2 regions of the Cupriavidus basilensis genome follow, and region 1 is predicted to be linked to the other one. Evidence: riboswitches for the same ligand, from Rfam matches in the RefSeq annotation. Region 1 holds a riboswitch; the other holds the start of a gene.
What was found. A riboswitch is a leader RNA that binds a small molecule or an ion and turns the genes downstream of it on or off. The one in region 1 is predicted to bind cobalamin.
Positions count from the first base shown of each region.

Region 2: another riboswitch for cobalamin. It lies ahead of F7R26_RS16135 (TonB-dependent receptor plug domain-containing protein); the one in region 1 lies ahead of F7R26_RS26040 (TonB-dependent receptor).

Region 1 covers NZ_CP062804.1:1,161,650-1,176,524, reverse strand. Annotated here, with positions in the region: gene shc (squalene--hopene cyclase) at 1-786, opposite strand, end outside; gene hpnD (presqualene diphosphate synthase HpnD) at 880-1,728, opposite strand; gene F7R26_RS26075 (hypothetical protein) at 1,982-2,233, opposite strand; gene F7R26_RS26070 (gamma-glutamyltransferase family protein) at 2,380-3,972, opposite strand; gene F7R26_RS26065 (Bug family tripartite tricarboxylate transporter substrate binding protein) at 4,073-5,113, opposite strand; gene F7R26_RS26060 (LysR substrate-binding domain-containing protein) at 5,425-6,363, shown strand; gene F7R26_RS26055 (S-layer protein) at 6,494-8,155, opposite strand; gene F7R26_RS26050 (YjjA family protein) at 8,523-8,999, shown strand; gene F7R26_RS26045 (methyl-accepting chemotaxis protein) at 9,045-10,601, opposite strand; cobalamin riboswitch at 10,902-11,159, shown strand; gene F7R26_RS26040 (TonB-dependent receptor) at 11,285-13,549, shown strand; gene F7R26_RS26035 (PepSY domain-containing protein) at 13,557-14,875, shown strand, end outside.
Region 2 covers NZ_CP062803.1:3,511,396-3,526,270, reverse strand. Annotated here, with positions in the region: gene F7R26_RS16205 (LysR family transcriptional regulator) at 1-545, shown strand, start outside; gene lgt (prolipoprotein diacylglyceryl transferase) at 618-1,430, shown strand; gene F7R26_RS16195 (HAD family hydrolase) at 1,442-2,155, shown strand; gene F7R26_RS16190 (GntR family transcriptional regulator) at 2,393-3,133, shown strand; gene F7R26_RS16185 (malonyl-CoA decarboxylase domain-containing protein) at 3,179-4,627, shown strand; gene F7R26_RS16180 (Bug family tripartite tricarboxylate transporter substrate binding protein) at 4,729-5,715, shown strand; gene F7R26_RS16175 (enoyl-CoA hydratase/isomerase family protein) at 5,768-6,550, shown strand; gene F7R26_RS16170 (malonate--CoA ligase) at 6,673-8,226, shown strand; gene F7R26_RS16165 (SIMPL domain-containing protein) at 8,358-9,059, opposite strand; gene F7R26_RS16160 (sulfite exporter TauE/SafE family protein) at 9,180-9,992, opposite strand; gene F7R26_RS16155 (EVE domain-containing protein) at 10,077-10,571, opposite strand; RNA gene ssrS (6S RNA) at 10,755-10,965, opposite strand; gene F7R26_RS16145 (cell division protein ZapA) at 11,277-11,618, opposite strand; gene F7R26_RS16140 (hypothetical protein) at 11,615-11,932, opposite strand; cobalamin riboswitch at 12,142-12,385, shown strand; gene F7R26_RS16135 (TonB-dependent receptor plug domain-containing protein) at 12,614-14,446, shown strand; gene F7R26_RS16130 (FecCD family ABC transporter permease) at 14,462-14,875, shown strand, end outside.

The DNA.
Region 1 (14,875 bases):
GGCGCGGGCGATGGCGCGCGCGCGCAGGCTGCGGGGGAACAACGGCTCCGCCACGCGCAAGCCGGCGTCCAGCACACGGAACAGGCCGAACCACACGCGCTTCTGGTGCGGTGCGCGCGGGGCCAGCCGGGCTGCCTGGCAAGGACGGATGAACAGCTCGTCGATGCCTACGCCACGCGGGTTCCTGGCCTGGGGACGCAGGCTGTTGAGCACCAGCAGCGGCACGATCACCGTGCGGGCCCAGTACGCGACCTTGGACAGGTGGAACGGGAACCACAGCGGCAGCAGCATGATCTCCACCGGCATCATCGGCACCGCCTGCCACGGCATCACGCCGTACAGCGCGAGCAGCGTGCGGGTAAAGACATTGCTGGCCTCGGCACCACCCATCCCGTGGATGGCGGCGCGGGCACGGCGCATAGGCTCCGACTCGGTGTCGTCGCCAATCATCTTGAGCGCGAAATACGCCTTCACGCTGGCGCTGATGTCCGAGCGGCCCTGATGGAACAGCGGCCAGCCGCCGTCGGCATTCTGGATGCGGCGCAGGTAGCGCGCGATACGGGCTTCCAGCACGGTATCCGGGGTCTCGCCCAGGTAGTGCACCAGCAGTACATATTCCGCCGGAATCGTGGCGTCGGCCTCCAGCTCGAACACCCAGTGGCCATCCGGCCGCTGGCTGGCCAGCAAGGCGTCTAGCGCGCGGTCGAGCGTGCCTTCCAACTCGTCTGGCGCGGGCGCGGCATGCGCGGGCGCATTCGAATTGGGGGATAGTGCAACTTGGCTCATCGGTTTCGATGTCCTCTTTTCAACAACGCAATTACGGCAATGCCGCACGCGGCCGTGAGCGGCCATGGGCGGCAGTCAATCGGCGGATTCACCTCACACGAGGCCATGCCGCAGCAAAATCCATAGCAATCGCGGGCGCGGCACGCGCACCCGCGCCCGCGGGCTGGCCCAGCCGCGAGCCAGCAGACGCTGCAGGATCACGTGGTAGACCTCGCCCATGATGCGCGGCGAACGGACCGTGCGGCGCGGCGCCGCGTTCATGATGACGAATGCCTGGTCGTAGTACGCCTGCGCCTGCTGCGCGACGTCCAGGCACGCGCGGCCAACGGCAGGATGCCCGACGATGGCATGCGGCGTGCCGATCGGCACGCCCGCGCCCAGCAGCGCTTCGGCCGGCAGGTACACACGGCCCAGGTCCGCGTCTTCGTCGATATCGCGCAGGATATTGGTCAGTTGCAACGCGCGGCCAAGGTGATGCGCCAGCGCGACGCCGGCGTCGCGCTCCATGCCGAACACGCGCACGGCAAGGCGCCCCACCGCGCTGGCCACGCGGTCGCAATAGAGATCCAGCGTCGCGTTGTCCGGCGCGCGGATATCCGCGTGCACGTCCATGGCCATGCCATCGATCACGGCGAGGAAATCCTCCTGCTGCAAACCGAAGCGCTGGATCTGGGCGGACAGCCCGCGCAATGCCGCCGGCGGCGTGCCGGCATAGCACGCGGCAAGATCGGTGCGCCAGGCGTCGAGCCCGGCAAGGCGCGTGGCACGCGGGCCATCGCCATCGGCAATATCGTCCACCGCACGGCAAAAGCCATAGATCTCGAACATCGCCTCGCGTTGCGCGGCGGGCAGGATCTTGAGAGCGGTATGGAATGAGCTGCCGGACGATACGGCATGGCCCGCTTGTGGGACGGTTTGCACTGCGATTTCTGTTCCGGCCACGTAACTCCTCGTCACGCGTTGGACCGCCGTGCTGCTTTGCTGCCTGGGCCTGGCTTGTCGCCACAGCCCGGCACGCAGCGCCAGGCGGCATGTTTGGGGTAGTGGGCGATTATACCAACTCCGGCCATGGGCTCGGCCGCCAGCCGAAGAAGGGGGTTGGAGGGGGATGTGCCGTGCTGGCCACCGCCAGCGCCGCCGGGCCATGCACTGGCCTGAAGCGCGCGGCACCGCGTTCAGGTTGGCTGGCAAGCGCCTATCTAACGCGCGGGCTGGCGCGGCGGCGCTCCATCACGAATTTGCCGCGCCTTGGATCGTAGCGTGCTATTTCGATGTAGTTGGCATCGTTTAGCGGGTTGTTATCGCATCCTCCAGCACCTGCGCCACTTGCCGCAGCCTGTGCGGCCAGGGCACGCTCGGCCTCGGCGGCGGCGCGCATGCGGCGCAGGTCGGCCAGCACGGATGGCGAGATGCGATCGAGCAGACGGCTGGACCTCAGCTTGTTCATGGCGGCCTTCCTCGAAGGGATGGCGCCAGTGTAGGCCCGTGGTACGGCCGTTTAATGTGCCCTGGAGCACGCACCGGCGCATTTTTTTTGCGCCGTGGCTGGCGCGAGCCACGCCGGCGCCGCCAGCCCGCGGGCAGGGAACGTGCTCAGAACCCCAGCGGATAGCCGTCCTTACGGTGGTCCGAAGCCGCCGCGTAGCCATCCTCCAGGCGCATCGCGATCTGCGCGCCGCCGAATTCCAGGTTGCCTTGCGGCGCTACCTCCACCTTGTGGCCGCGCGCGCGCAAGCCTTCGACGGTGGCGGCGGGGCAATTCCACTCCACCGCGATGGTGGCGTTGTCGTCCAGCACGCGCCAGCGAGGCGCATCGCACGCGGCTTGCGGGTTCTGGCCGAAATCCGCGAGCCGGCTGGTCATTTGCAGGTGGCCTTGCGCCTGCATCGAGCCGCCCATCACGCCGAAGCTGGCCAGCGGCGCGCCCTTTCGCATCAGGAAGCCAGGAATGATGGTGTGGAACGGCCGCTTGCCAGGGCTTACCTGGTTGGGGTGGCCCGGCTTGAGATTGAAGCCCCAGCCACGGTTATGCAGCGCAATGCCGGTGCCGGGCACGACCACGCCGGAGCCAAAGCCTTTGAAGTTGGACTGGATGTACGACACCATCATGCCGCTCTTGTCAGCCGTGGTCAGGTACACGGTGCCGCCGCTGTGAGGCTTGCCCGGGCCGGCCGCCGCCGCGCGCTCCGGGTCGATGGCCTTGGCGCGGCTGGCCAGGTAGCCGCGATCGAGCAGGTGGGCGGCCTGCACCTCGGTCATTGCCTCAGGGTCACCCACGTACGCGTGCAGGTCGGCAAACGCCAGCTTCATGGCTTCCACCTGCACATGGATGGCGGCGGCGGAGTCCACGCCCATGGCCGCGACATCGAAATGCTCCAGCATGCCCAGCGCCATCAGCGCCCCGATGCCCTGCCCGTTCGGGCCGATCTCGAACAACGCCAGGTCGCGATAGGACATGCTGATCGGCTGGACCCAGTCCGCGCGATGGGCGGCGAGGTCGGCCTCGGTGATCAGCCCGCCGGTGGCGCGCGCATGCGCGGCGATGCGGCCGGCCAGTTCACCGTGATAGAAGTCGTCGCCCTTGGTCTCGGCGATGCGCGCCAGCGTCTGCGCCTGGCCCGTGCAGATGAAGCGCTCGCCCGGCAGCGGCGCACGCCCGTTCGGCGCGAAGGCGTCGGCAAAGCCCGGCTTGTCGATCAGCACGGGCACCTGTGCCTGCCACTGGCGGTGCACGGTGTGCGAGACCAGGAACCCGTTGCGCGCATATTCCAGCGCGGGCTCGAAGAGCTCGGCAAACGGCAGGCTGCCGAACTTTTCCCACGTGGCGCGCCAGCCGGAAACGGCACCAGGCACGGTCACGGTGTCCCAGCCGTTGACCGGCATGCTGCCGTAGCGCGAGAAATACTCGGGCGTCCACGCCGCCGGCGCCCGTCCACTGGCGTTCAGGCCGTGCAGTTCCTTGCCGTCCCAGATCAGCGCAAAGGCATCGCCGCCGATCCCGTTCATGCACGGCTCGACCACGGTCAGCGCGATCGCCGTGGCCAGCGCCGCGTCCACGGCATTGCCGCCACGGGCCAGCATGCGCAGGCCTGCCGCTGCCGCCAGCGGCTGCGAGGTGGCCACCACGTTGTCGGCCAGCACGGGCACGCGTTGCGAGGGATAGGGGAAATTCCAGAAATTGGTCATGGCTTTGCGAGGCTCCGAGGGTTGGGGGTTCTGGCCAGCGGCTTGCACGGCAGCGCCGGCCAGATGCGTTTGTGCTTTGTGCTTTGTGCTTGCGCGGTGGCTACTCGATCTTGATGTTGGCCGCGCGCGCCACCTTCTCCCACGCGCGCATCTCGTCGCCGATCATGCGGCCGAATGGCTCGGGTGCGGTGTACTTGATCTGCACGCCCTGTGCTTCCATGGCCGCGGCCAGCTCCGGCGAAGCCAGAACCTCCTTCATCGCGGCGCTGAGTTGCTTGAGCACCTGGGGCGGCGTGCCCTTGGGCGCAACCAGGCCGAACAGGTTGTCGGCACGGAAATCGCGGATGCCGGCCTCGGTCACTGTCTGGGCATCGGGCAAGGAGCTCAGACGGTGATCGGACGCCACCGCCAGCAACCGCAGCTTGCCGGATTTCACGTGCGGCAGGGCCGAGGGAATGCTGTCGAACATCATGCTCGCACGGCCTGCCATCAGGTCCGGCAGCGCGAAGGCGCTGCCCTTGTACGGCACGTGCACCACGTCCACGCCGGTACGCAGCTTGAACAGTTCCGACTCCAGGTGCGACAACGTGCCGGAGCCCTGCGAGGCAAAGTTGTACTTGCCGGGTGACGCCTTGAGCAGGCTGACCAGCTCAGGCACCGAATGCACCGGCAACGAGGCCGGCACCACCAGGATATGCGGCACGGTGCCGATGCCGGCAATGGGCACGAAATCGCGGGTGAGGCTGGCGGGCTGGTTGCTGTACGTGGCAGCCGCGATGGCGGCATTGCTGACAGCGGCCAGGTAAAGCGTATAGCCATCGGGCGCGGCCTTGGCCGCGAAGCTCATGCCGATGGCCCCGCCGGCGCCGGGGCGGTTGTCCACCACCACCGGCTGCTTGAGCACGGCGGACAAGCGCTGGCCCACCGCGCGCGCCAGCACATCGGTGGCGCCGGACGGCGGGAAGGACAGCACCAGCTGGACCGCGTGGTCCGGGTAGTCCGCGGCGGCGGCTGGCGTGGTGGTGGTTGCGGCGCACACGGCCAGCGCCAGCAGCAGGCCGGCTTGTGCCCGCTTGCCCCCAAGGAAGCGACGGGCTGGCCCCTGCAACGCGCGGGTACGGTAAAGCGACTGGATAAACATGATCAGGGTAGCTCCGGATAGCGTCGAAGACGTTAACTGCCGAGGTAGAGTCGGAACGTTCCGGGGCGCAGCCGCTTTGGCTGCCGGCTTGTTTGCGCGCCCCTGTCATGCTGGATCTGGCTTCGCCCTGGGGCGATATTGACTGACGGGAAGCGCAGATTTTAGGCGTGCCCGGCGGCCACCGGAATGCGGATCGGCCATAGAGCTATGCGAAAATGGAATACGCATTGCGGCCACCGCCTGGCGCCCTTGCCAGGCAAGACCGGCGGCAGGCTTTCCCTCATCGCCCGACGCTTCCGAAGACACATCCCATGCAGCTGAAATGGATCGACGACCTGCTGGTCCTGGAGAAGACGCGCAGCTTCTCGCGCGCCGCCGAGTTGCGGCATATCACGCAGTCAGCGCTGTCGCGGCGCATCCGCTCGCTGGAGGACTGGGCCGGTGCGGTGCTGGTCGACCGCAATACCTTCCCCATGGACCTGACCCCGGCCGGCAAAACCTTCTGCACCAGCGGGCGCGAGGCACTCACGCTGCTGATGGAGGCACGCGCCACGCTGCGCCAGGAAAGCCGCATGCCGGGCAAGGCGATCCAGATTGCCGCCGGGCATACCTTGTCGCTGACCTTCCTGCCGGGCTGGCTCAAGGCATGCCAGAAGCGCTACGGCCAGTTCAATGCCCGGGTCGTGGCCGCCAACGTGCTCGAAGCCGTGGTGGCGCTGTCGGAGGGCAACTGCGACCTGATGCTGGGCTACAACCATACGCGGGTGCCGGTCTCGCTGGACCCGGACAAGTTCCGCAGCCTCACGGTCGGGCACGACGTGCTGATGCCGCTGTGCGCGCCCAATGCGCGCGGCGCCCCGCTGTTCTCGCTAGGCAGCAGTGGCGCCAAGCCGATTCCCTACCTGGCCTACACGGCCAGCACCACGCTCGGCCGCATCGTCGAGGTGATCCTCGAAGACGCGCCGCCACGCCGTGCGCTGGCGCGTTGCTATGAGGCAGACATGGCAATCCTGTTGATGAAGATGGCCAGCGAGGGCCACGGCGTGGCCTGGCTGCCGCGCACCACCGCGGCCGATGCGCTCGCAGCGGGCACGCTGGTGCCGGCAGGAGACGCCACATGGTGCTCGGCATTCGATATCTGCGCGTATCGCGCCGCCCATGCCAGCAACCCTACCCTGCTGGCGCTCTGGGAGGTGCTGGAGCACGTTCCCGCCCATGGCGAGGGTGGTGGCCGTGAACCGAACTGCTAGTGGGAACCGTTTCACCCGGATAAGCAAGACGCGGCGCCGCGTGGCTGGGCCATGCGCGAGGATCCGAACACCGCGCGCGAAATCCTCCGGATCAGCGCGCGTTGCCCCGCCAGCGGGCGCGTCCCTTGCCTCAGGTGCTGGGAGCAACCGTCACGAACACGGGGTTCGAATAGAACCACAGGTCGTTGTAGTTGCGCGCGTTGATGGCATTGAAGCGTGGCGTGTTTTCCGTCAGGTCCGTCTTCAGGTCGGGCAGCGGGTTGCCGTTGGCGGTCTCGCCCGGCACGTTCATGCCAAGATTGGTGCCGCGCAGCCGGAAGTACTGGCTCTTGGCCGCATTGAAGGTGTAGGTCACCGTGTTGTAGCCGTCCTTGTCCAGCTTCCAGTCGGCCTTGGTGAACGTGGCGATGACCTTGGTGGAGTCGTTGGTGTCCTTGCTGTAGCCGGGCGTGCCGGGCAAGGCGCGCGGCGTGACGTCACCAGCGATCAGGTCGATGTGGTCCACCGTGGGCTTGACGTTGACGTTGGCGCCGCTGTCCAGCGGGTACTCGAAGTTGTTGCGGTCCGGGCTCTTGAAGCGGATGGTCACGGTCACGCTATCGCCGGCGCGGGCCTTGAGCTCACCGCCCATCTCGCGCTTGGTGCCGCTTGCGGCCACATTGAAGTCCAGCGCGTTGATGAGATCGCCGAACACCGAGAACGCCTTGCCCGCGCGCAAGCCATCCAACACCGACTTGATGCCGGTCCCCTCCAGCCAGACGTAGTTGCGGGCGTACTCGCCGGGGAAGTAGCCGCTGCTGAATAGCCCGCCGGCAGTCTTGAAATGGTGGTCCGAGTTGGCGATGTTCCAGAAGCGGCGGCCGTCGCCCAGCAGCGCGTCCCAGATCCCGCCGACCTGCGCGACCACGTAGTCCACGCCGCCGTAGGTGCGCGACTTCAGGTTCGCCGGGTCGTAGCTGCTGTTATAGCCGCCGCGGTCGGGCTCCATCTGATTGCCAACCATGCCTTCCACCGCGAACGCGATGTTCGGTGCGAGGTCATTGAACTCGCGGTAGTCGGCGACCGTGTACTTGCCCGGATTGCGCGACGGATGGTTGATCAGCGCGTAGCTGGTATCGGGGAAGTTGGTCTTGAGCCAGGTGAACGCCTGCACCGCATCGGCGTGGCTGGAGGCGGCGGTGCGCGGCGCCTTGGCGTTCCAGGCCGCCACGTCCGCCGGATCGAACATGGTGTCGGGACGGCCGGTGAAGAAATACTCGAATTCGTTGGCGCCCTTGACCGCCGTTGCGAGTGCGGGCGAACCGCTGAAGATGCCCACGTTGACGTGATCGTGGGTGGGCATGTCCCACTCGAAGGTCGAGAAGATCAGCTTGCCGGGATAGCGGCCATCGGCCTGCAGCTGCTTGAGCGCCGGGACTTCGTAGTTGGCCAGGGCCTTCGAGAACGGGATCGGGCCGCCCGGGATTGCCGTGCCCGTACTATCGCGATCCGACACGCGCAGGTGGTTCGACAAGGCCATCCAGTCGAGGTTGTTAGCGGTGAAGGCCTGGTCGAGCACCGTGGTGAGCGGACTCTGCGCGTCGTTCGATTCGATGGTGTGGACATGCAGGTCGCCGGTGGTCCACTTGCCGGTGACTTCGGCAACCGGCGTGACGGGCGTGATGGGCGTGCTCGGTGCGGGTGCGGCCGGCGCGCTGTTGCCGGACGGCTCGCCGTTGCCGTTGCAGCCGTAGAAGCCGCCGGCGATGCACAAGGAGGCCGCTAGGCCGAGGATGGATCTGGTGTGGCGCATTGGATTCGATTTCCCTGATGACACTGTTTTGTATTGACCCGGCTGGTCCGCGCGTCTTTCGTCCGGGCGCGCTGGCAAGGCTCTTATGGGCGCAGATAGTGATTGGCGTTCGTGACACAGAGGTGACGCAAAGACGACAAATTCAGCATTCAGGTAAATCGATGCACTTATTTGGGAAAATTCGTATCGTTGAGACGACATTCCGACTTACAGAATGATCAACCGCGTGTGCGAAGCCTCGCTTAATGCGCGCGTCATGCAAATCGGCTAGTGCGGAGAGAAGAAAGCGTCACTGAAGCGAATGGCGAAGGCCGATGCGGCAAGCACTATAGTGAAGACTGTTTCCACGCCGCCAGAAGGATGCAGCATGAACGCCAGCCTCTATCGCATCACCGCCGTGAAAATCCTGATCGCCGCGCTGCTACCGGTGGCAGCCGCGCATGCGCAGCTCGGGGATCTGCTCAAAGGCGCCACGCAGGGCGGCACCGAGAGTTCGTCCGGTGGCCTGAGCGGCCTGGGCGGCAGCCTGGGCGGGATGAGTGGAATGCCCTCGCTGCAATCGCTGAGTTCGGGCAGCACCGGCAATGTCGCCGGGATCCTGGAATACTGCGTGAAGAACAACTACCTTGGCGGCGCCAGCGGCGCCGCCTCGGTCAAAGACAAGCTGCTGGGCAAGGTCGGCGGCGACTCGCCCACATCGGACGCCGGCTACACCAGCGGCGCCAAGGGCATCCTGAGCAGCAGCGACGGCAAGCAGTTCGACCTGAGCGGTGGCGGCCTCAAGGACCAGGTCACCAAGCAGGTCTGCGACAAGATCCTCGCGCAGGGCAAGTCGCTGCTGTAGGGCCAGGCGCGCCGAGCGCCCCGTCAGCGCTCAGCGGCTCAGCGCTCAGGCGGGCGACAGGCGGAAGGCCGACACGGCATGGTGCAGCGCGCCGGCCTGGTCTTCCAGCGACGTGGCGGCCGCGCTCGCTTGCTCCACCAGCGCCGCGTTCTGCTGCGTCATCTGGTCCATCTGCGCGACCGCGCGATTGACCTCCTCGATGCCGGTGCGCTGCTCCGCGGTGGCCGAGGCAATGCCATCCATGATGGACGTCACGCGGCCGACCGCGTTGACGATCTCGGCCATGGTCTGCCCGGCCTGCTCCACCAGTGCCGAGCCGCTGTCGACCTGGCCCACGGACTCGACGATCAGCGTCTTGATTTCCTTGGCCGCGCCCGCGCTGCGCTGCGCCAGGTTGCGCACCTCACCGGCCACCACCGCAAACCCGCGGCCTTGCTCGCCGGCGCGCGCGGCTTCCACCGCAGCGTTAAGCGCCAGGATATTGGTCTGGAAAGCGATGCCGTCGATCACGCCGATGATGTCGTTGATCTTGCGCGAGCTGGCGGTGATGCCGCGCATCTTGTCCACCACCTGGCTGACCACGCTGCCGCCCTGCTGCGCGATCTGCGAGGCGTCGGCCACATACTGGCTAGCCTCCTTGGCGTTGTCGGCGTTCTGGCGCACCGTCGCGGTGATCTGCTCCATGCTGGCGGCGGTCTGCTGCAGCGAGGCCGCCTGCTGCTCGGTGCGGCTCGACAGGTCGCTATTGCCCGAGGCGATCTCCTGGGCCGCCGAGGTGATGGAATCGGCCGATTGCTGGATGCCCGCCACCGTGCCGGCGAGCTGGTCGCGCATATGGCCGATGGCGTACATCAGGCTGGAGCGGTCGTCCGGGTGGGTTTCGACGCGCGCCGTGAGGTCGCCGCTGGCCATGCGCAAGGCAACGGCCGCGGCGGTAGCGGGCTCGCCGCCCACCGAGCTCTGGATGCTGCGGATCAGCAGCGTGGCCACCGCGGAAATCACGATGCCCAGCAGCACCAGCAGCCCCAGCGATTGATACAGCGAGGCGCGGAACTGCGCTTGCACGTCATCCATGTACGTGCCGGCGACCAGGTCCCAGCCCCACGGCTTGAAGCGCGCCACGTAGCCGATCTTGGGGCTCGGCTGGTCGCTGCCCGGCTTGGGCCACCAGTAGTCCAGGTGGCCTGCGCCTTCGGCCGACGCGCCGCGGGCCGCGATATCGGCATACAAGGCGTTGCCCTTGGCGTCCTTGAAGTCGATCATGTTCTTGCCGTTGAGCTTGGGGTTGATGGGATGCATCAACAGCACGGAATCCGCGCCGACAATGGTGATGTAGCCATCCTTGCCATAACGCTGCGCGGCGACGCGGGCCGTGGCCTGGGCCTTGGCATCGGCCTCGGATATCTTACCCTGGCGCGCCTGCTCGGCATAGTCGCGCACCAGCGAGAGTGACATGTCGACGATGTTAGCCAGCTCGCCGCGGCGATCGGCCATTTGCAGCTGGCGGGTCTGGAAGGCGTGCATCACGGTCAGCAACAGCAGGCCGAGCCAGGCCAGCACAAGGGGAATCCACAGCTTTTTCCGCAGGGTCAGACGATTCATGGCATTCGCTTCTCGAGGCAATGGCCGGCCATGCAGGAGGCATGCGGCATCTCCGGATATCGGAGCCAGGCCCGCCTTCTTTAGCGAAAGGCGCGGCAGGACCGCAGGAAAGGCCACGAAGCGCAAAAAATATCGCATGAAGCACCAAAATGGCGACAGGTTGTGCCAGGCGCGAAACGCTCGCGCACCCGCACGGTGCAAAAAAACGCCTGCCATCTGCCCCCGAATGCGGCGCAAATACCGCTACAATGCGCCTCGCATGCCACTCAGTAATTGCAACCAACTTGCAAATACTGAGTGGCATGACAAGGGTTCGAAGGTGCCTCCGGCGCGCAGCACGCGGCGGGGGTTAAACGGGAAACAGGTGCGCCGCCGGCCATGCCACGGCTAATCCTGTGCTGCCCCCGCAACGGTCAGCAGGTACAAAGGTGTCACGCCGCGCCAACAGGCCGCGGCAGCCACTGCGCATCATCGCGCGGGAAGGCGGCACCCCGGACGCGCCCCAGCGGCAGGCGTCCCCCTGCAAGCCCGGATACCGGCCTTCGACCGATCACCGGGGCTGCGGACGGGCGGCCAGGCGTGAGACGGCTGGCCACGCGCCTGGCCGTCACTGCGCGCGCGTCCGCGGCTGGTTCGTTTATTGCCGCCGGGCGGGGTCGCCCGCGGCCAATGATGGAAAACGCATGTCCGCGCGCCCTCGCATTGCCCATACCGCCTCGCCGGCGGCCGCCAAGCCACCCCAACGTCGTCATGCGCCCAAGCCGCCACGCCAGCTCGCGCAGCATTGCGCGCTCGCGCTGTCGCTGGGGGCCTTCGCCGGCATCGGCGCCGATGCCGCCTGGGCGGCGGAAGATGCCCAACCTTCAGAGCGAGCGCAATCGCAGCGGTCGCGCGGCGACAGCACGGTGCTACCGCCGGTGGTCGTCAGCAGCGCCTCGCAGCCGCCCGGGCTGGCGCTGTCCGAGCCCACCAGCACCGGCAGCCGCCTTGGCCTGACCCCGCTGGAAACGCCTGCCAGCGTGGAAGTCCTGTCCGGCGACACCATTCGCGAACGCGGCGATTTGTCGGTGCGCGAGGCCGTGACCCGCGCCACCGGCATCACTTCCAATGGCGCGCCCGGCAACGGCGGCACGGCGCTCGCGGCACGCGGCTTTGCGGGACAAGGCTCGGTGATGCAGCTGTACGATGGCACGCGCCTCTACGTGGCCTCCGGCACTGTCACATTTCCCTTCGATACCTGGTCCGTGGACCGCATCGAGGTGCTGCGCGGCGCGGCCTCGGTCATGGTTGGCGAGGGCGCGATCGGCGGCGTGGTCAACGTGATTCCCAAGAAGCCGATGCCCGCGCCGATCGCCAACGAGCTGCAGCTCACCGGCGGCACGCAGAAAACAGCGCGCGCGGCGTTCGACAGCGGCGGCGCGGTCAACGAGACCCTCTCCTACCGCCTCAACGCCAGCTACGGCCGCTCCGGCGGCTGGGTGGACCGGGGCGACTCGCGCAGCCTAGCGGTGTCGGCCGCGGTGCGGCTGGACGTATCGCCCGAGTTCAACCTGACGCTGTCCTATGACGACGCCGACCAGCATCCGATGCAATACCTGGGCACGCCGCTGGCGGCCGGCAGCCTGGACACCTCGCTGCGCAAGAAGAACTACAACGTTGGCGACGCCGACATCACCTATCGCGACCGCTGGACCCGGCTCGCGGCGCAGTGGCAGCCCAACGAGCGCGTCACGGTGCGCAACCAGTTCTACTACCTCACCAGCCAGCGCCACTGGCGCGACGCCGAGTCCTATACCTTGCTGCCCGCGACGGGCCAGGTACGCCGCACCGACTACCTGGAGATCCTGCACGACCAGGAACAGGTGGGCGACCGCGCCGACCTGATGATCGATGGCCAGCTGTTCGGCATGGCCAATACCGCCATGGTGGGGTTCGACGTCAACCGCATCAACTTCACTCACAGCAACAACTCGCCCTATGGCGGCGCGTCCACGGTCAATGCCTACCAGTTCGACCCGGGCCAGTTCTTCAGCCCGCCGGGCATTGTCACGTCGCCGCGTTTTCGCACCCACACCACGCAAGCCGCACTGTTTGGCGAGGACCGCCTGCAGCTGACCCGGCAATGGTCGGTGATTGGCGGCGTGCGGCTGGACCATGCGCAGCTGGAACGCGGCAACCTGGTCACGGGCGACGACTGGACCCGCAGTTTCAACAACATCACGTGGCGCGCGGGCACGGTCTACGCATTCACGCCAGCCTTGTCGGTGTATGCGCAGTACGCCACCGCCACCGATCCCCTTGGCGCACTGATCTCCACCTCGGACGCACAGAAGGATTTCAAGCTGGCCACCGGCAGGCAGATCGAAGCCGGGGTCAAGCAATCGTTCTGGAACCAGCGCGGCGAGTGGACCTTTGCCGCCTACCAGATCGTCAAGAAGAACCTGCTGACACGCGACGCCAGCAACCCGGCGTTGTCGGTACAGGTGGGCGAGCAATCCTCGCGCGGGCTGGAGGCATCGGTCAGCGTGGCACTCATGCACGGGTTGCGCCTGGATGCCAACGGCACCGTGCTGCGCGCCCGCTACGACAACTTCGCGGAAAGCGTGAACGGCGCGCTGGTCTCGCGCAATGGCAACGTGCCCACCAGCGTTGCGCAGCAGGCGGCCAACCTGTGGCTGACATGGGCCTTCGCACCGCAGTGGCAGGCAGGCGGCGGCCTGCGCTACGTGGGCAAGCGCTACACCAACAACGCCAATACCACCGCCATGCCGTCGTACACGGTGGTGGATGCCTCGCTGCAATGGCGCGCATCGCGCAAGACGGCGCTGACGCTGCGCGTGTACAACCTGTTCAACCGAGACTACGCCGAGTCCGCCGGCAACAGCGGCGGCCAGTGGCTGCTGGGCCGGCCGCGCGCGGCCGAGCTGTCGGCCAACTTCTACTTCTAGGCCGGCCATGGCAAGCACACCCCTGCCCTGGCGTGAAGCCTGCTGGCGCTTCACGCGCCGCTGGCTCTACCTGGTGCACCGCTGGGCCGGGATCGCGGGCTGCCTGCTGATCGCCATGTGGTTTCTCTCGGGACTGGTCATGATGTATGTGGCCTTTCCCGCGCTGACCGATACCGAGCGCCACGCGGGGCTCCCGCCGCTGGACCTGCCCGGGGTAAGGATCACGCCGGATGCCGCGATGGCCAGCGCGGGCCTCACCCGCTTTCCGCGCAGCCTGCGCCTGGAGATGATGGGCGCGCACCCGGTCTACCGGATGATCGACTGGAACGGCAAGCCTTACACCATCTCCGCCCGCGACGCGGCGCGCATCGAACAGGTGGATGCCGCTGCCGCACAAGCCATCGCCCACCGTTTCTCCGGGGCGGCGGGCGCGCGCTGGGTGGAAACCGCGGAGCGCGACCAGTGGACCGTGCCCAACGGGCTCAATCCCTGGCGGCCGCTGCATCGCATTGCGCTGGACGATGCGGCCGGCTCCGAGCTGTATGTGTCGGCCCGGACCGGCGAGGTGATGCGCGACACGAACCGCGCCGAACGGTTCTGGAACTGGCTCGGCGCGGTGCCGCACTGGCTGTACTTCACGCCGGTGCGGGCCGACCCGCCGCTATGGCGGCAGGTCGTGCTGTGGACCTCCGGCGCATGCATTGCCGTGGCCGTCAGCGGCATCTGGATCGGCTGGCTGCGGCTGCGCGTGCGCCGCCGGTTTGCGCACGGCAGCGCCGGCGGCACCTCGCCCTATCACGGCTGGATGGCTTGGCACCATGTCGCCGGGCTGGCCGCATCGCTGTTCCTGCTGGCGTGGCTGGCCAGCGGCTGGCTATCGGTCAATCCCAATCAGTGGTTTCCCGGGCGCGCGTTTGCGCAGCCAGCGCTGGAACGCTACGCCGGAGAAACCCTGCCGCGCTTTCCCGCCGGCGACGGCACGGCGCTGGCGAGCCTGCTGTCCGACACCACGCTGCCTCCAAGGGAGATCAGGCTGGCCTGGCAGGCCGGCGTGCCGGTCATGCTGGTGGCGACCGCGGCCACGACGCACGCCTATCACGCCAACACCGGCGCGCCGCTGGCGCTCTCTGCCCAGACACTGGCCCAGGCAGCCGCGCAGCTGATGCCGGACGCCACCGTCGCCGGCCACGACCTGCTGCACGAGGACGACGCCTACTGGTACAGCCACCACCAGCCGCGCAAGCTGCCGGTACTGCGCGTGCGCTTTGACGACGACTGCGCCACGTGGGCGTACATCGACCCGGACACCGGCAACCTGCTGGGCCG
Region 2 (14,875 bases), on a different replicon from region 1:
ACCTGCCGCTGGTGCGCGAGCCGCTGGTGCTGGCCGTGCCGCAAGGCTGGCGCCCGGATGGCTCGGCGGCGCAGGAGGAGGGCGCGCAGTCTGGCGTTTCCCTGAGAGATGCGGCGCGCGAGCCGCTTATCATCTTTCCCCGGCGAAGCGCGCCGGCGTTTTATGACATCATTACGGGCTGTTATGCGCGCGAAGGCCTCACGCCGGTGATCGCCCAGGAGGCCATCCAGATGCAGACGATCGTCAGCCTGGTATCCGCCGGCATGGGGGTGGCACTGGTGCCGGCCTCGCTTTGCAACCTTCGCCGTACCGGTGTGTCCTACCTGCCGTTGCGCGACGCCGGGCCCGATATCGAGACCGGGCTGGTGTGGCGGGAGGCCGGCGCCGACAGCGTGAGCCCTGTGTTGAGATCGTTTATCGAGATCGCCGGCGCGCTGGCTGCTGCCATGACACTGACGCAAAACGCTGGCATAACACCGGGCACGGAGCCGGGCGCAGAGCTTGGCACTGCCGCTGCGGCAACGCACCTGACGGACGCACCCTGAACCCTGATATCGCGCCGCAGGCCAGTTTGCCCGTGCGCGATCTCTCTACCAACAACCCTAACCACGGCACACATGCTGATTCATCCCCAATTCGATCCGGTTGCGATTCATCTCGGCCCGCTCGCCATCCGCTGGTACGGGCTGATGTACCTTGCCGGGTTCATCATGTTCCTGTGGTTCGGGCGCCTGCGCATCCGCCAGCCGCATATCGCGGCCCAGGGCTGGACGGTCAAGGACCTGGACGACATGCTGTTCTTCGGCGTGCTGGGCGTGATCCTGGGCGGGCGGCTGGGCTACGTGTTTTTCTACAAGGCCGATTACTACCTGAGCCATCCGCTGGAGATCTTCAAGGTGTGGGAGGGCGGCATGGCCTTCCACGGCGGTTTTCTGGGCGTGATCGTGGCGATGTGGCTGTTCGCCAAGCTGCGCGGGCGCCACTGGATGGAGGTCACCGACTTCATCGCGCCGATGATCCCTTGCGGGCTGGCGGCCGGGCGCATCGGCAACTTCATCAACGGCGAGCTGTGGGGCCGTCCCACCGACCTGCCGTGGGGCATGATCTTCCCGCAGGCGGGTGACAACATTCCCCGCCATCCTTCGCAGCTTTATCAATTTGCCGGCGAAGGCGTGGCGCTGTTCATCATCCTGTGGCTGTTCGCCAGGAAGCCGCGTCCCATGGGCGCGGTCTCGGGCGTGTTCCTGATCGGCTACGGTGGCTTCCGTTTCCTCGCCGAGTTCGCGCGCGAGCCGGATAACTTCCTGGGCCTGCTGGCGCTGAACTTCTCCATGGGCCAGTGGCTGAGCCTGCCGATGATCCTGGCCGGCATTGCCTTGGTGGTCTGGGCGAACCGTCACGCACAGGCGGCGCAGGCCCCGGTCCGTTGAAGCCGGCGCGGATGAGCCCGCAGTTGACCCCGCAGTTGACCCCATTCACCGCTGCCATCTTCGATATGGATGGCCTGCTGATCGACTCCGAGCGCGCCATCATGCAGGCATGGATTGGCGCCGCGCGCGAGATCGGCATCACGCTGGCGGCCAGCGACTACGTGCAGGTCATCGGCAAGGCCAAGCCGGAGTCCGATGCCTTCCTGGTGTCCCTGCTTGGCGACGAGCATGCCTTCCGCCAGGTGCAGGCGATGGCGGGCGCGCAATTGCATGCGCCGGCCACCGGGCCCCGGTTTCCGCTGAAGCCCGGCGCCAGGGAATTGCTCTCGGCGCTGCGCGGCGCGGGCATTCCCTGCGCGGTGGCATCGTCATCCCGTGTGGAGGAGATCAAGGACCGGCTCGGGCGCGTGGGCGTGCTGGATTTCTTTTCTTCCATCTCGGGTGGTGATGATGTGCGCCGCGGCAAGCCGGACCCGGCGCTGTACCAGCTCGCCGCCGAGCGCCTCGGCGTGGCGCCGCGGGCCTGCCTGGCCTTCGAGGACAGCGAGAACGGCGCAACGGCCGCGAACCGCTCGGGGGCGCAGGTGGTGGTGGTGCCCGATATCAAGCCGCCTTCGCCGGTCGTGACCGGATTCAGTTTCCGGGTACTGGGCACGCTGCATGAGGCCATTGCGCACGTGCCGCATTGGTTCGGCGTCCACGCGGCAAGGGGTTTGGCGGGCTAGTCCGCACGCGGCGCCCCCGTGGCGCTGGCGACCCTGGTGAGACTGACCCTCCTGTTGATCGGCGCGCAAGCGTTGCGCGCGCGCTGGAAGGTGCCGCGCATGCGGCTGCGCAACATCGATTTGTCTTGTCATCTGGGCGCCGTTATTCATAATTATGAATTATTGGGCCTGGCAAGACACATTCCACCGTGCCGCAAGCCACCCCGATGCCATTGCATTCTTCCGTCCGGAGGCACCATGCGCATCATCCAGCAGGCCCTGTACCTCGAAGTCGCGGAGCGCCTGCGCGCCATGATCGACGAGCACGCGCTGATGCCCGGCGCCTGGATCGACGAGGCCGCGGTGGCCGAGTCGATGGGGATTTCGCGCACGCCGATGCGCGAGGCGCTCAAGGTGCTGGCCGCCGAAGGCCTGGTGCGGCTGGAGCCGCGCCGCGGCTGCTTCGTCAACGCCTTGTCCGAGCAGGACCTCGACGAGATCTTCCCGCTGATGGCGCTGCTGGAAGGCCGCTGCGCCTATGAGGCGGCACGCAACGCCACCGCCGAGGACCTCGACGCGCTCGAAAGCCTGCATGCCGACCTGACCCAGTATGCGCAGGCCGGCAATATCGACGCCTACTACGAAACCAACTACCAGATCCACGAAGCCATCCAGCGGCTCGCCGGCAACCGCTGGCTGTCCGGCCTGATCAGCGACCTGCGCAAGGTGCTGCGGCTGTCGCGCCACAAGAGCCTGAAGCTGCCGGGCCGCATCCGCGAATCCTGTGCCGAGCATCTGTCGGTGTTCTCCGCGCTCAAGGCCCATGACCCGGAGGGCGCCGAAACCCTGATGAAGACGCACTTGCTGCGCCAGCGCGGCGCGCTCCGGGCATTGGACGCCGCCGAGGTTGACGTGGTTGACGATCGCGGTGGCGATCCCGTGCCCGAAGCGCAGCCCGGCCGCCTGCACCTGGCCGGCAAATCATCCGTTGATCGATAGCAGCTTGCAGACAGCCCTTACCGACAGCCAATAGCAGGTACGCCCATGGATTCCCTCAGCAATAGCGACCAGAAAGTCAGCGCGCCCCTGAGCGGCTTTGAGCCGTCGGCGCCAACCCTGTTGTCCCGCTTTGGCCGGTGGTGGGGCCGCAAGGGCGAGGGCAACGCCAAGCCGGACGCGGTGGCTGATGCCAAGGCACAAGCCAAGGCCGTGGCGCTGCCGGCGCGCGTGCTGCGCCGGCAGCGCGAGCAACTGCGCCAGTGCTTCGATGCGCGCCTGACCGACAGCGCGGCCAATGCCGCCGCGCAAACCTGGCGGGCCGAGTACGAAGCCGCGGGCGATGACGCACGCCAGGCCATGCTCGGCGTGCTGGCCGAAGTCGCCGCCAGCGGCAGCGCGCAAGTGGATGATGAGGCCAAGGACGGCAATGCGGACAAATCCGCGTCCGGCCCGCCGCAGGCGACATCCAACGCGCGCATCCGTTTCTTCAAGCGGCTGGCGGCCTTGCACGGGCAGGAGGGTGCAAGCGTCTGCGGCCTGCATTTCCTGATCGGCCTGCGCGCCGACATGCTGCGCTGGCACAAGCGCGTGCCGGGCCTGCGCCCGCTTGACGACGATCTGGAGGCGCTGTTCTCCAACTGGTTCGACGTGGGCCTGCTGGAGCTGCAGCCCATCACGTGGGACTCGCCCGCATCGCTGCTGGAAAAGCTGATCCGCTACGAGGCGGTGCACGAGATCGCGTCCTGGGCGGACCTGCGCAACCGGCTCGATTCCGATCGCCGCTGCTATGCGTTCTTCCACCCGCGCATGCCGCGCGAGCCGCTGATCTTTGTCGAGGTGGCCTTCGTGCCCGAGATGGCCGCCAACGTCCACGCGCTGCTGGACGAAGCCGCGCCGCTGGAGGACCTGCGCCGCGTGAAGTGGGCGATCTTCTATTCCATCTCCAATACGCAGGCAGGCCTGCGCGGCGTGAGTTTTGGCAACTTCCTGCTCAAGCGCGTGATCGAGGAATTGCAGCGCGAGTTTCCCAAGCTCAAGCAGTTCGCCACGCTCTCGCCCATTCCCGGGTTTGCCGACTGGCTGCGCAAGCGCGATGGCGAAGCGGTGGCCAAGGTGCTGGGCGACAAGCGCCTGGCGCGCTGGCGCGAGCGCCACGGCACGCCACCCGACGACGGCGCCGGCTGGCTGGCCGCGCTGCCTGCCGATGCCGAGGATGCGATGGTGCGCGACATCGCGCTGGCGCTGGCCGCGCATTACCTGGTGCGCGAGCGCCAGCAGGCGCTGCCAGCCGATCCGGTGGCGCGCTTTCACCTGGGCAATGGCGCCTGCGTGGAGCGCCTGAATTGGGCCGCCGACCTGTCGCGCAAGGGCCGCGCGCAGTCGTGCGGGATGATGGTGAATTATCTTTACGTGCCTGAGGCGCTAGATGACAATCTGGTGCGCCTTGGCAACGGATCCCCGCGCATGAGCCGCGCGGTGAGCAAGCTGTTGTAACCCTGGTCAGGTAACAGATAAGGCCGCGGGCCGCGTTCATGGGCCATTCCAGCAGTTCTTCGTTTTGACTTTCCACAGCAGAAGAGAGAGGAGACAGAGTCATGAATCGTCGTCAGTTTCAACTGGCAGGGCTGGCTTGCGCGCTGGGCGCGGGTTTGGGCGCGGTAGCGCCCGTGGCGCAGGCTGACACCTGGCCGTCCAAGCCCATCACCGTGATCGTGCCGTTCCCGGCCGGCGGCGGCACCGATGCCTTCGCCCGCCCGCTGACCGCGCAGCTTTCCAAGCAGCTTGGCAAGCAGTTCGTGATCGATAACCGCGGTGGCGCCGGCGGCACCGTGGGCGCGAGCATCGCGGCCAAGGGCGCGCCGGACGGCTATACCGTTTTCATCGGCGGTGCGCACCACGCCATCGCGCCGTCGTTCTACAAGAAGCTCGACTACGACATCGAGAAGGATTTCATCCCCATCACGGTGATCGCGCAGCCGCCGCAGGTGATCGTGGTGAACCCGACCAAGGTCACCGCCAACACGCTGGGCGAGCTGATCGCCTATGCCAAGAGTAACCCCGGCAAGCTGAACTACGCCTCTGCAGGCAACGGCTCGTCCCACCATCTGGCAGGCGAGTTGTTCAAGCTGCAGACCAAGACCTTCATCACGCATATTCCCTACAAGGGGGCCGGCCCTGCGCTGTCCGACCTGATCGCGGGCCAGGTGGACATGGATTTCGACGGTCTCGGTTCCTCGGCCCAGCACATCCGCGCGGGGCGCATCAAGGCGCTGGCGGTGGCATCGACCAAGCGCTCGGCCGCGTTCCCGAATGTGCCCACCGCCGCCGAGGCCGGGGTGCCTAACTACGAAGTCTCCACCTGGTACGCGATGTGGGTGCCCAAGGGCACGCCCAAGGACATCGTCGACCGGCTTTACACCGAAGTGGAGAAGGCACTGAACACACCCGAGATGAAGCAGATCTGGCTTGCCAACGGCTCCGATACGCCCGCCTTTACGCAAGAGCAGTTCGCGCAGTTCCAGCGCGCCGAGATCAAGCGCTGGGCTGCAGTGGTGCAACAGTCCGGCGCCAAGATCGACTGATGGAGGATAGCCGCATGGTTTCCGATGTTTCCCGTGCGCGTGGAGCGCAGGCATGAGCGGCACGGTAGCGTTCGCGCGTGAGGGCGACGTGGCCACGGTCACGCTGTCCCACGCTGGCAAGCTCAATGCCATCTCCGTGGCGATGTGGCGCGCGCTGGCGCAGGGCTTTGCGGACCTGTCCGCCGATCCCTCGCTGCGCTGCGTGGTGGTGCGCGGCGCCGATGGCAACTTTGCCGCGGGCGCCGACATTGCCGAGTTCCCCGAGGAGCGTGGTGACGCCGCCGCGCTGCGCCGTTACCACGAGGCGGTGATTGCGCCTGCGCTGGCCGCCATCGCGGGTTGCCTGCATCCCACGCTTGCCATGATCGAAGGGGTTTGCGTGGGCGGCGGGCTGGAGATCGCTTGCCATTGCGACCTGCGCATCGCCGCCGACGACAGCCGCTTCGGCGTGCCGATCAACCGCCTCGGCTTTCCCATGGCGCCTGGTGAGCTGACCGGGCTGCTGGCCCTGGCGGGCCGCGCCGTGACGCTGGAGATCCTGCTGGAGGGCAGGGTGTTCGACGCCGCCGAGGCGCGCGAGAAAGGGCTGTTGACGCGCGTGGTGCCGGCAGCGGCACTCGGCGAGGAAGTCGCCGCGGCCGTCAAGCGCATCGTGGCCGGTGCGCCGCTGGCCGCCCGCATCAACAAGCAGAGCATCCGCCGCCTGGCGCAGGTGCCCGCGCCGCTTACCGCGGCGGAGCTCGACGCGCATTTCCGCTATGGCGACAGCGCCGACCATGCCGAAGGCGTGGCGGCATTCCTGGCACGCCGGCCGCCGCGCTTTAGCGGTCAATAGCAGGGGCAATATCACGGGCAAAAGCACGGGCAATCGCATTAGGTATCATTGCCGGCTATCGATCGGATCGCCCATGCGGATTGCCCATGCTCTTGCCGATTCCGTTTTTCATCTTCCGCAATATGAACGCCAACCTGTTCGCCCTATTCGAATCCCGCTTCCCGGCGGACCGCAGTGCTTGCTGCATTGAAACCCACGACGGCCTCTACTACAGCTGGGACGACCTGGACCGCGCCACCGCCAAGATGGCCAACCTGCTGGCCGCGCTCAAGCTGCCCGAGGGCGCGCGCGTGGCGGTGCAGGTGGAAAAATCGCCCGAGGCGCTGTTCCTGTATCTCGCCACGTTGCGTGCGGGCTACATCTACCTGCCGCTCAATACCGCCTACCAGGAAGCCGAGATCGACTACTTCGTCGGCAACGCGGAGCCAGCGGTGGTGGTGTGCAGCAGCGCCAACTTCGGCTGGGTGTCCAAGGTAGCGTTCCGCCACGGCACCAAGCACGTCTTCACGCTGGACGACGACCGCTCGGGCTCGCTGTTGTCCCGCGCCGCCGTGCAACCGGACCGCTTCGCTACGGTAGCGCGCGGCGCCGACGAACTCGCCGCCATTCTCTACACCTCGGGCACCACGGGCCGCAGCAAGGGCGCCATGCTCACGCACGGCAACCTGGCCTCCAACGCCAAGACGCTGCACGCGTACTGGGGCTGGCGCAGCGATGACGTGCTGCTGCACATGCTGCCGATCTTCCACGTGCATGGCTTGTTCGTCGCGTCGCACGGCGCGCTCTTGGCCGGTGCCAAGATGATCTGGGCGCCCAAGCTCGACATGGCGCAGATCCTGAAATTCCTGCCGCGTTGCACCGTGATGATGGGCGTGCCCACGTATTACGTGCGCATGGTGCAGGAGCCGCGCTTTGACGACGACACCTGTCGCCGCATGCGCCTGTTCGTGTCCGGCTCCGCGCCGCTGCTGATGGAAACCTTCGATGCCTTCCGCGAGCGCACGGGCCACACCATCCTGGAGCGCTACGGCATGAGCGAGACCGTGATGCTGGTCTCCAACCCGTACGACGCGCAAGACGGCGAGCGTATCGGCGGCACCGTCGGCAAGGCGCTGCCGGGGGTGTCGGTGCGCGTGGTGGACGGCGACGGCAAGCCTTGCGCGGCCGGCGAGATCGGCAATGTGGAAGTGCGTGGCCCGAATGTGTTCAAGGGCTACTGGCGCATGCCGGAGAAGACGCAGGAAGAGTTCACCGCCGACGGCTGGTTCAAGACCGGCGACGTGGGCCGCTTTGGCGGTGCCATCGTCAGCCAGGCTGGCGAGCGCAAGGTGCCTGACGACTACCTGACCATCGTCGGCCGCAGCAAGGACCTGATCATCTCCGGTGGCTACAACGTCTACCCCAAGGAGATCGAGAGCTTTATCGACGAGATGCCGGGCGTGGCGGAAAGCGCCGTGATCGGCGTGCCGCATGCCGATTTTGGTGAGGCGGTGGTGGCGGTGGTGGTTGGCAAGCCCGGTGCCTCGCTGGATGCGCTGAGCCTGATCGGCGGGCTCAAGGGGCGTATCGCCAATTTCAAGGTACCTAAGCGCGTGCACGTGGTGGAAGAGTTGCCGCGCAACACCATGGGCAAGGTGCAGAAGAACGTGCTGCGCCAGCAGTTCGGGGAGCTGTAAGCGCGGCCGCTTCTTGATGGCTCCTGCATCATGGACAAGGCCCCTGCCGCTTGCGCGGCAGGGGCCTTGTTCCGTGCCTTCTTCCTTTTGCCTTCTGCCTTGATCCTTGAGCCTGTGGCTTTGGACGGCGCTTACTTGAGCATCTGCACCGAGCCGTTCACGGTCACGGTGACCTGGGCCTTGCCGCCCTCGACCGGCACCGGCGCGGAATCCGCCATCATGGCCTTGGCTGCGTACATGCGCGGCATCGGTTGCACCGCGCCAACCTCGCCTACCTGCACTTCACGGATGGTGTAGCTGCCGTAGCCGAACAGCTTGGTGGTAGCCTGGGCCTTGTCGCGGAACGAGGCCACGGCCTGCTCGGTCAGCTTGGTCTCGGCCGCCTGGCGGGCTTCGCGCGAGAGCGAGAAGCTGATGTTCTGCACCTGCATCTGGCTGGCGAGCTGCCCCGCGAGCTTGGACACGGCGGTGAAATCGCGCGATTCCAGAATCACCTCGGCGCGGCCGCGCCAGGTGCTGATGCGCCCGTTCTTGTCGTTGGACGGATAGATGGTGAAGCCGCCCGATTGGGCCTGCACGCCACTGGTACGCTTGGCCTGCGCGATCACGTCCGCCGTCTTTGCCGACAGCGCCGAGGAAATCGCACCCGGTTCCGCGCCTTCCTGCTCGGCGGCGAGCGTCAGGTGCACCACGTCGGTCGGCACTTCGGTGGCGGCCTGGGCGGACAGCGTCAGCACGCCGGCAGGGGCCGGGTCGTGGCTAGGGCCGCCGCCCTGGGCGGAGGCAACCATGGCGGTAGTACCGAGCAGCGTGGCGGCAAGCAGATGTTTCATTGGATTCTTCCTTGTCAGACGATGGGTATCAGACGCGCCGCCCAGGTGATCGTTCCGCTACGTCCCGTGCGACCTTGTATCTACTTGTATCCGCGGGGTGCATCGCTGGCACCTGCAGCCTCAGAACGCGTGCCAGGCCTTCCACATCATGTAGGCCGACAGGCTGAACAGCAGGCAGGCGAAGACTTTCTTCAACTGTGCGACATCCATGCGGTGCGCGGTGCGCGCGCCCAGCGGCGCGGTCAGCACGCTGGCCACCGCGATCACCGCCAGCGCCGGCAGGTAAATGTAGCCGAGTGAGCCGGCCGGCAGCCCGGTCTGGCCCAGCCCGCTCCACACGTAGCCGATCACGCTCGCCACCGCGATGGGAAACCCGAGTGCGGCCGAGGTGGCCACGGCATTGTGAATGGGCACGTTGCACCAGGTCATGAACGGCACCGAGACAAAGCCGCCGCCCGCGCCCACCAGGCTGGACAGGAAGCCGATCACGCCGCCCGCACCCAGCATGCCCGGTGTGCCCGGCAGTTGCCGGTGCGGGGCGGGCTTGCGGTTGCGCAGCATCTGCCACGCCGAAAAGCCCACGAATACAGCGAACAGTAGCGACAGCCAGCTGGTCTTGAGCGCCGCGAAGACCTTGCCGCCGCCGATCATGCCGCCAATCAGGATGCCGGGCGCCAGGGCCAGCACCAGCTTCCATCGCACCATGCTGCGCTTGTGGTGGGCGCGCACCGAGGACAGCGAGGTAAACAGGATGGTCGCCATGGAGGTGGCGATGGCCATATGGACGATGGCCTCAAGGGGGAAGGCCAGGGCGGTAAACAGCAGCGTGAGGAAGGGCACCATCAGCATGCCGCCGCCTACGCCAAGCAGGCCGGCGCAGAAGCCGGTAAAGGCGCCGAGCAGCAGCAGCCCGGGAATCAGGGAAAAGCTCATGACGCGGAATCGACCTTGTTGGCGTTGTAGTTATGTCGTCGGCAGCCATTGTTTCATGCCGCTGCTGTCGCCGCCGTTGCCGGGCTAGCGCATCAGCCGCGTGGTGATGAAACGCCATTCGGCCGGGGTCACCGGCGTGATCGACAACCGGTTGCCGCGGCGTAGCACGACCATGTCGGCCAGTTCGTCATGCGCGCGCAGGTCGGCCAGCGAGATCAGCGGGCCCTTGCCGACAAAGCGCACGTCAACCAGCATCCAGCGCGGGGCATCCGGCTTGGCGGCGGCGTCGTAGTAATCGCTCTTCGGGTCGAACTGGGTGGGATCGGGGTAGGGCTGCGAGCAGACCTCGGCCAGGCCGGCAATGCCGGGCTGCGGGCAGGAGGAGTGATAGAACAGCACGCCGTCGCCGATTTGCATGCCGTCGCGCATGAAGTTGCGCGCCTGGTAGTTGCGCACGCCGGTCCATGGCAAGGTGCCGCGTTCGGCTAGCGTATCGATGCTGGCCTCGTCGGGTTCCGACTTCATCAGCCAGTACTGGCGGGCGCGCGCGGCGGTATTGGCTTGCGTGGATCGGCTCATGGGCGGGCAGGGCGGGCGTGACGTTGGCGACAGCGATATGGTGCAGCAAGCACGGCCAAAAGAAAACCGTCTGGCGGGTGTGGGCCGTGGCGCAAAAACAGAGGAAGGGCACTGCGGAAGCAACGCAGGTCAACCTGCGCCACAAAAGGAAAAGGCGGTGGTTGAATAACCACCGCCTTTAGAGGGGTCCCCGCCTCGGCCGCTGGATCGGCATCCTGAACCCAAGTGAGGTTCAGAGTGGCTGCGGAAGCCGCATTTCGGGTACATCACCGGTTCAGGGAGTCCAGACTGCAACTATGAACCATGCGACGCGCTCGCCCACACGGCATAATCCCGCACCAACAAATGCTTATCGGTTCAAGGAATATGATCCTGACGAACCAGGCAGGGAAACTGTCAAACGTCTGACTTTTTGCACTGCCAAACGCGTACTGCTTTGGCATGGCTGTCAGACGTTTGCCGTTTCTAACTTGGATGGGATGAAAACGGCGGTCAGGCGCGATAACCCGACCTAAGGTGCCGCAACTATGTGGCTTGGTGCGGCTTGGCTCCACTATACACCGCGAGGCTTTCCATACCAAGCCCGTCTTTGCGTGTCGTTACATTTTGCTGACGCGCGCGGCATGTGGGGCACATCGGGCCGAAATCACGGGCGTATTGCCGCCTGCCTGTGCCGTGCGGTACACCGCCGGCACAGGCAGGGCATCAGTTGCGCGGCACGGGCGAATTGGTGCCCACATGCGCGTACTGGCGCAGGGCTTCGTCCGCGCGCTCGTTTAGCTCGCGAATGCGCGCACGCACTGCATCAACGGGAATCGCGCCATCGTCTTGCTGCTTGCGCTTGAGCGCGAGCAGGTCCGAGGCGATGCTGATCGCGGCCATCACGGCAACGCGTTCCACGCCCTTGGCGGATACCCCGCCCTTGAGCCGGGTCATCTGGCCGTCTACCAGTGCCGCGGCCTCCAGCAGCGCGGCCTCGTTGTCGGCGGCAATGGCGAACCGGTAGGACTGGCCGGCAATGTTGACCTCGACTTGCTTATTGCTCATGCGTTTTCTCCGGGTCCCTTCTGTTCGGCGCGGCTGGCCGCATCGCCTTCGCCCAGCAGGTCGAGCTGGCGGGCGTCGCTGGCGGTGGGCAGCTTGTCCAGGATCGACTGGATGCGCAGCTGCGCTTCCTCGATCTTGATATTGAGCAGCTCGCGGTCGGCGGCCATGGCTTCACGGTCGCCGCGCAGCTGGCTGGCGTCGGCCTGCAGGCGTTCGATCTCCTCGCGCAGCCGCTGGTTCTCCGCCGCCAGGGTATCGGCATGGTGCAGCACACGCCCGATCTTGGCGGCGAGTTGTTCGAGTTCGGTGAGCATAGAGCCTGTCATATCTAGGGTCTCGGGTTTTGGGATTTTAGCCCAAGCGCTATCGTGCGGACGGCGAACGCAGACGTGTGTGACCGGGCCTGCGTGCCGAAGTTGCATGCATCGTCGTTTAACGGCATCCGTGGCGACGGCTTTATGCCTGTTTCCGGGCGCTTTCCCCGTGTTTTGCCGCGGCATTGACGCTTGCCTCGAAACTGCCTACACTCGCGCACGTTCCAGGTGCTCGTAATCCTATTCACTACAGGGTTGCAGTTCAACGGGAAACAGGGAGCCAGCCGCCGCCGCCAGGGCAGGGCCGAGCCAACCTGTGCTGCCCCCGCAACGGTAAGCGACCGTGATCGCAAGATCGCAAGGCCGACCACTCAGCCACTGAACCGCAAGGTTCGGGAAGGCGGTCGGACTGGTGTCGTCAGCCCGGATACCGGCCTGGATGAGAGTGCGCCGCCCTCCGCTGCTTTTTGCCGCGCAAGCCAGCGGCGTGCTTCGTCGCCAGACGGTCCGCGGGGGAACGGACTAGGCAGCTCTCTCCCACTTCGCATCATGCGCTTTTCGCCCTCCACGTCGAGCCGTCCGGCATTGCCGGCGCGCCGTCACACCACACCCGTTTTCGTCTCGCGGCAACTGCCCGCCGCGCTTGCCGCCTGGCTTGCCATGAGCGCGCCAGGCGCGGCCATGGCCCAGTCCGCTGCGCAATCCGCTGCGCAACCCGCGCCAGACGCGCAACTCGACCCGGTGGTGGTCACTGCTACCCGCACTGCACAGCCTTTGACCGACGCGCTGCCGCATACCACCGTGGTGACCCAGCAGGATATCGTCAACTCGCAAGCCGTCGACCTGCGCTCGCTGCTGCGCACGCAGGCCGGTGTGGAGTTTGCCGCCAACGGCGGCCTGGGTGCCAATACCAGCCTGTTCATGCGCGGGGCCAACTCCAACCAGACGCTGATCCTGATCGACGGCATGCGGATCTCGGCGGCCAGCAGCGGCACGGCCCAGCTCTCGAATATCCTGCCCGACCAGATCGACCATATCGAGATCGTGCGCGGCAATGTCTCGGCGCTCTATGGCTCGGATGCGATCGGCGGCGTGGTGCAGATCTTCACCAAGAGCGGCGCGGGCCAGGCCCCAGCGGCCAACGCGCAGATCGAGTACGGCAGCAACAATACGCGCCAGGGCACGGTGGGCTACGGCGGCCAGGTGGGCGATACCTCGTTCAATATCACCGGGTCGGCAGTCAAGACAGACGGCTTTTCGGCGATCAACGCGGCCCAATGGAACGGTGACAATCCGGCCAAGGCAAAGAAGGGCATGGGCCCGAACCCGAACGACAACCCGTATGACAACAAGAGCGTATCGGGCCAGGTGAAGCATCGTTTCACCAGCGACTGGGATGCCGGCGTCACCGCCTACTACTCGAAGAGCAAGCTCTCCTACGACACCACGACAGGCAAACCGACCGATGTCTGGTGGATGAACAGCGAGTTGTACACCGTATCCGCCTTTGTCAACGGCAAGATTACCCGGGACTGGACCACGCATTTCAAGGTCGCGCAGAGCGGGGACAATAGCGAAAACACCTTGAACGGACTGTTCAACAGCAACTTCAACACGCGCAATCGCCAGTACACCTGGCAGAACGAATATGCGCTGGCGCCGACCCATAAGCTGCTGTTCGGCACGGAGTATGCGCAGCAGGAATTCAGCTCAAACACGTATGGCGCACCGGGCCGCAATATTGCGTCGGTGTTCGGGGGCTACGATGGCCGGCTGGGCAAGCACCAGTTGCAGCTCAATGTGCGCAACGACCACTACTCGGACTTCGGCAGCCAAGCCAGCTACTTTGCCGGCTATGGCTATAACGTGACCGAGGCGTTCAAGCTGATCGCCAACGCCAGCAATGCCTTTCGCGCGCCGACGTTCAACGAGCTCTATTATCCTGGCTACGGCCAGCCGGGCATCCAGCCCGAGCGCGCCAAGTCGGTCGAGCTGGGCGCGCAGTACAACACCGATGCTGCCGGCCTGCTGCGCGTGACGGCGTTCGAGACCCGCTACGACAACCTGATCACCTCGGCGCTGCAGCCCAACGGTCTGTACCTGGCGCAAAATGTCAACAAGGCCAAGGTGCAAGGCGTCGAAGCCTCCTGGCGCGCCAGGCTGATGGGCACCGATGTGGGCGCCAGCATCACCTTCCAGAACCCGGTGGATGAGCAGAGCAACACGCAGTTGCTGCGCCGCGCGCGCCGCCATGCCGCCTTCGACGTGGGCCGCCAGTTTGGCGACTTCCGCCTGGGCGGCGAGTGGATCATCTCCTCGACGCGCATGGATAGTGGCTCGCGCACGCTGGGCGGATACGGTATCGTCAACCTCAACGCCCGCTATAACATCGACAAGCAATGGTTCGTGGCCGCCCGTGTGGAAAACCTGTTCGACAAGAACTACCAGCTCGCCTATCCCTACAACACGCAGGGACGCGCCGGCTTTGTCACGCTTGGCTGGCGCCAGAAATGATGGTGGCCGCCTGACATGCGCCGCGCGCTAGCCGTCTGGCTGATGCTTGCCGCCGCCGGCGTGGCGGTGTTCCTGCTGTCGCTGGCGGTGGGCAGCGTGCCCTTGTCGGGTGCGCAGGTCTGGCACGCGCTGTTTGTCGGTGCCGACGATACCGCCGGGGCCATCGTGCGTGAGCTGCGGCTGCCGCGCGCGGCCGCGGCATTCGCTTGCGGCGGCCTGCTGGCGCTGACCGGCGCGCTGATGCAGGTGCTGCTGCGCAATCCGCTGGCCGAGCCCTATGTGCTTGGCGTATCGGGCGGTGCGGCCACCGGCGCGCTCACCGCCATGCTGATGATGTGGCCTCTGTGGACAGTGCAGGCCGGCGCGGCCGGCGGCGCGCTGTTCTCGATGGTGCTGGTGGCCACGCTGGCGCGGCGCGACCTGCTGCAT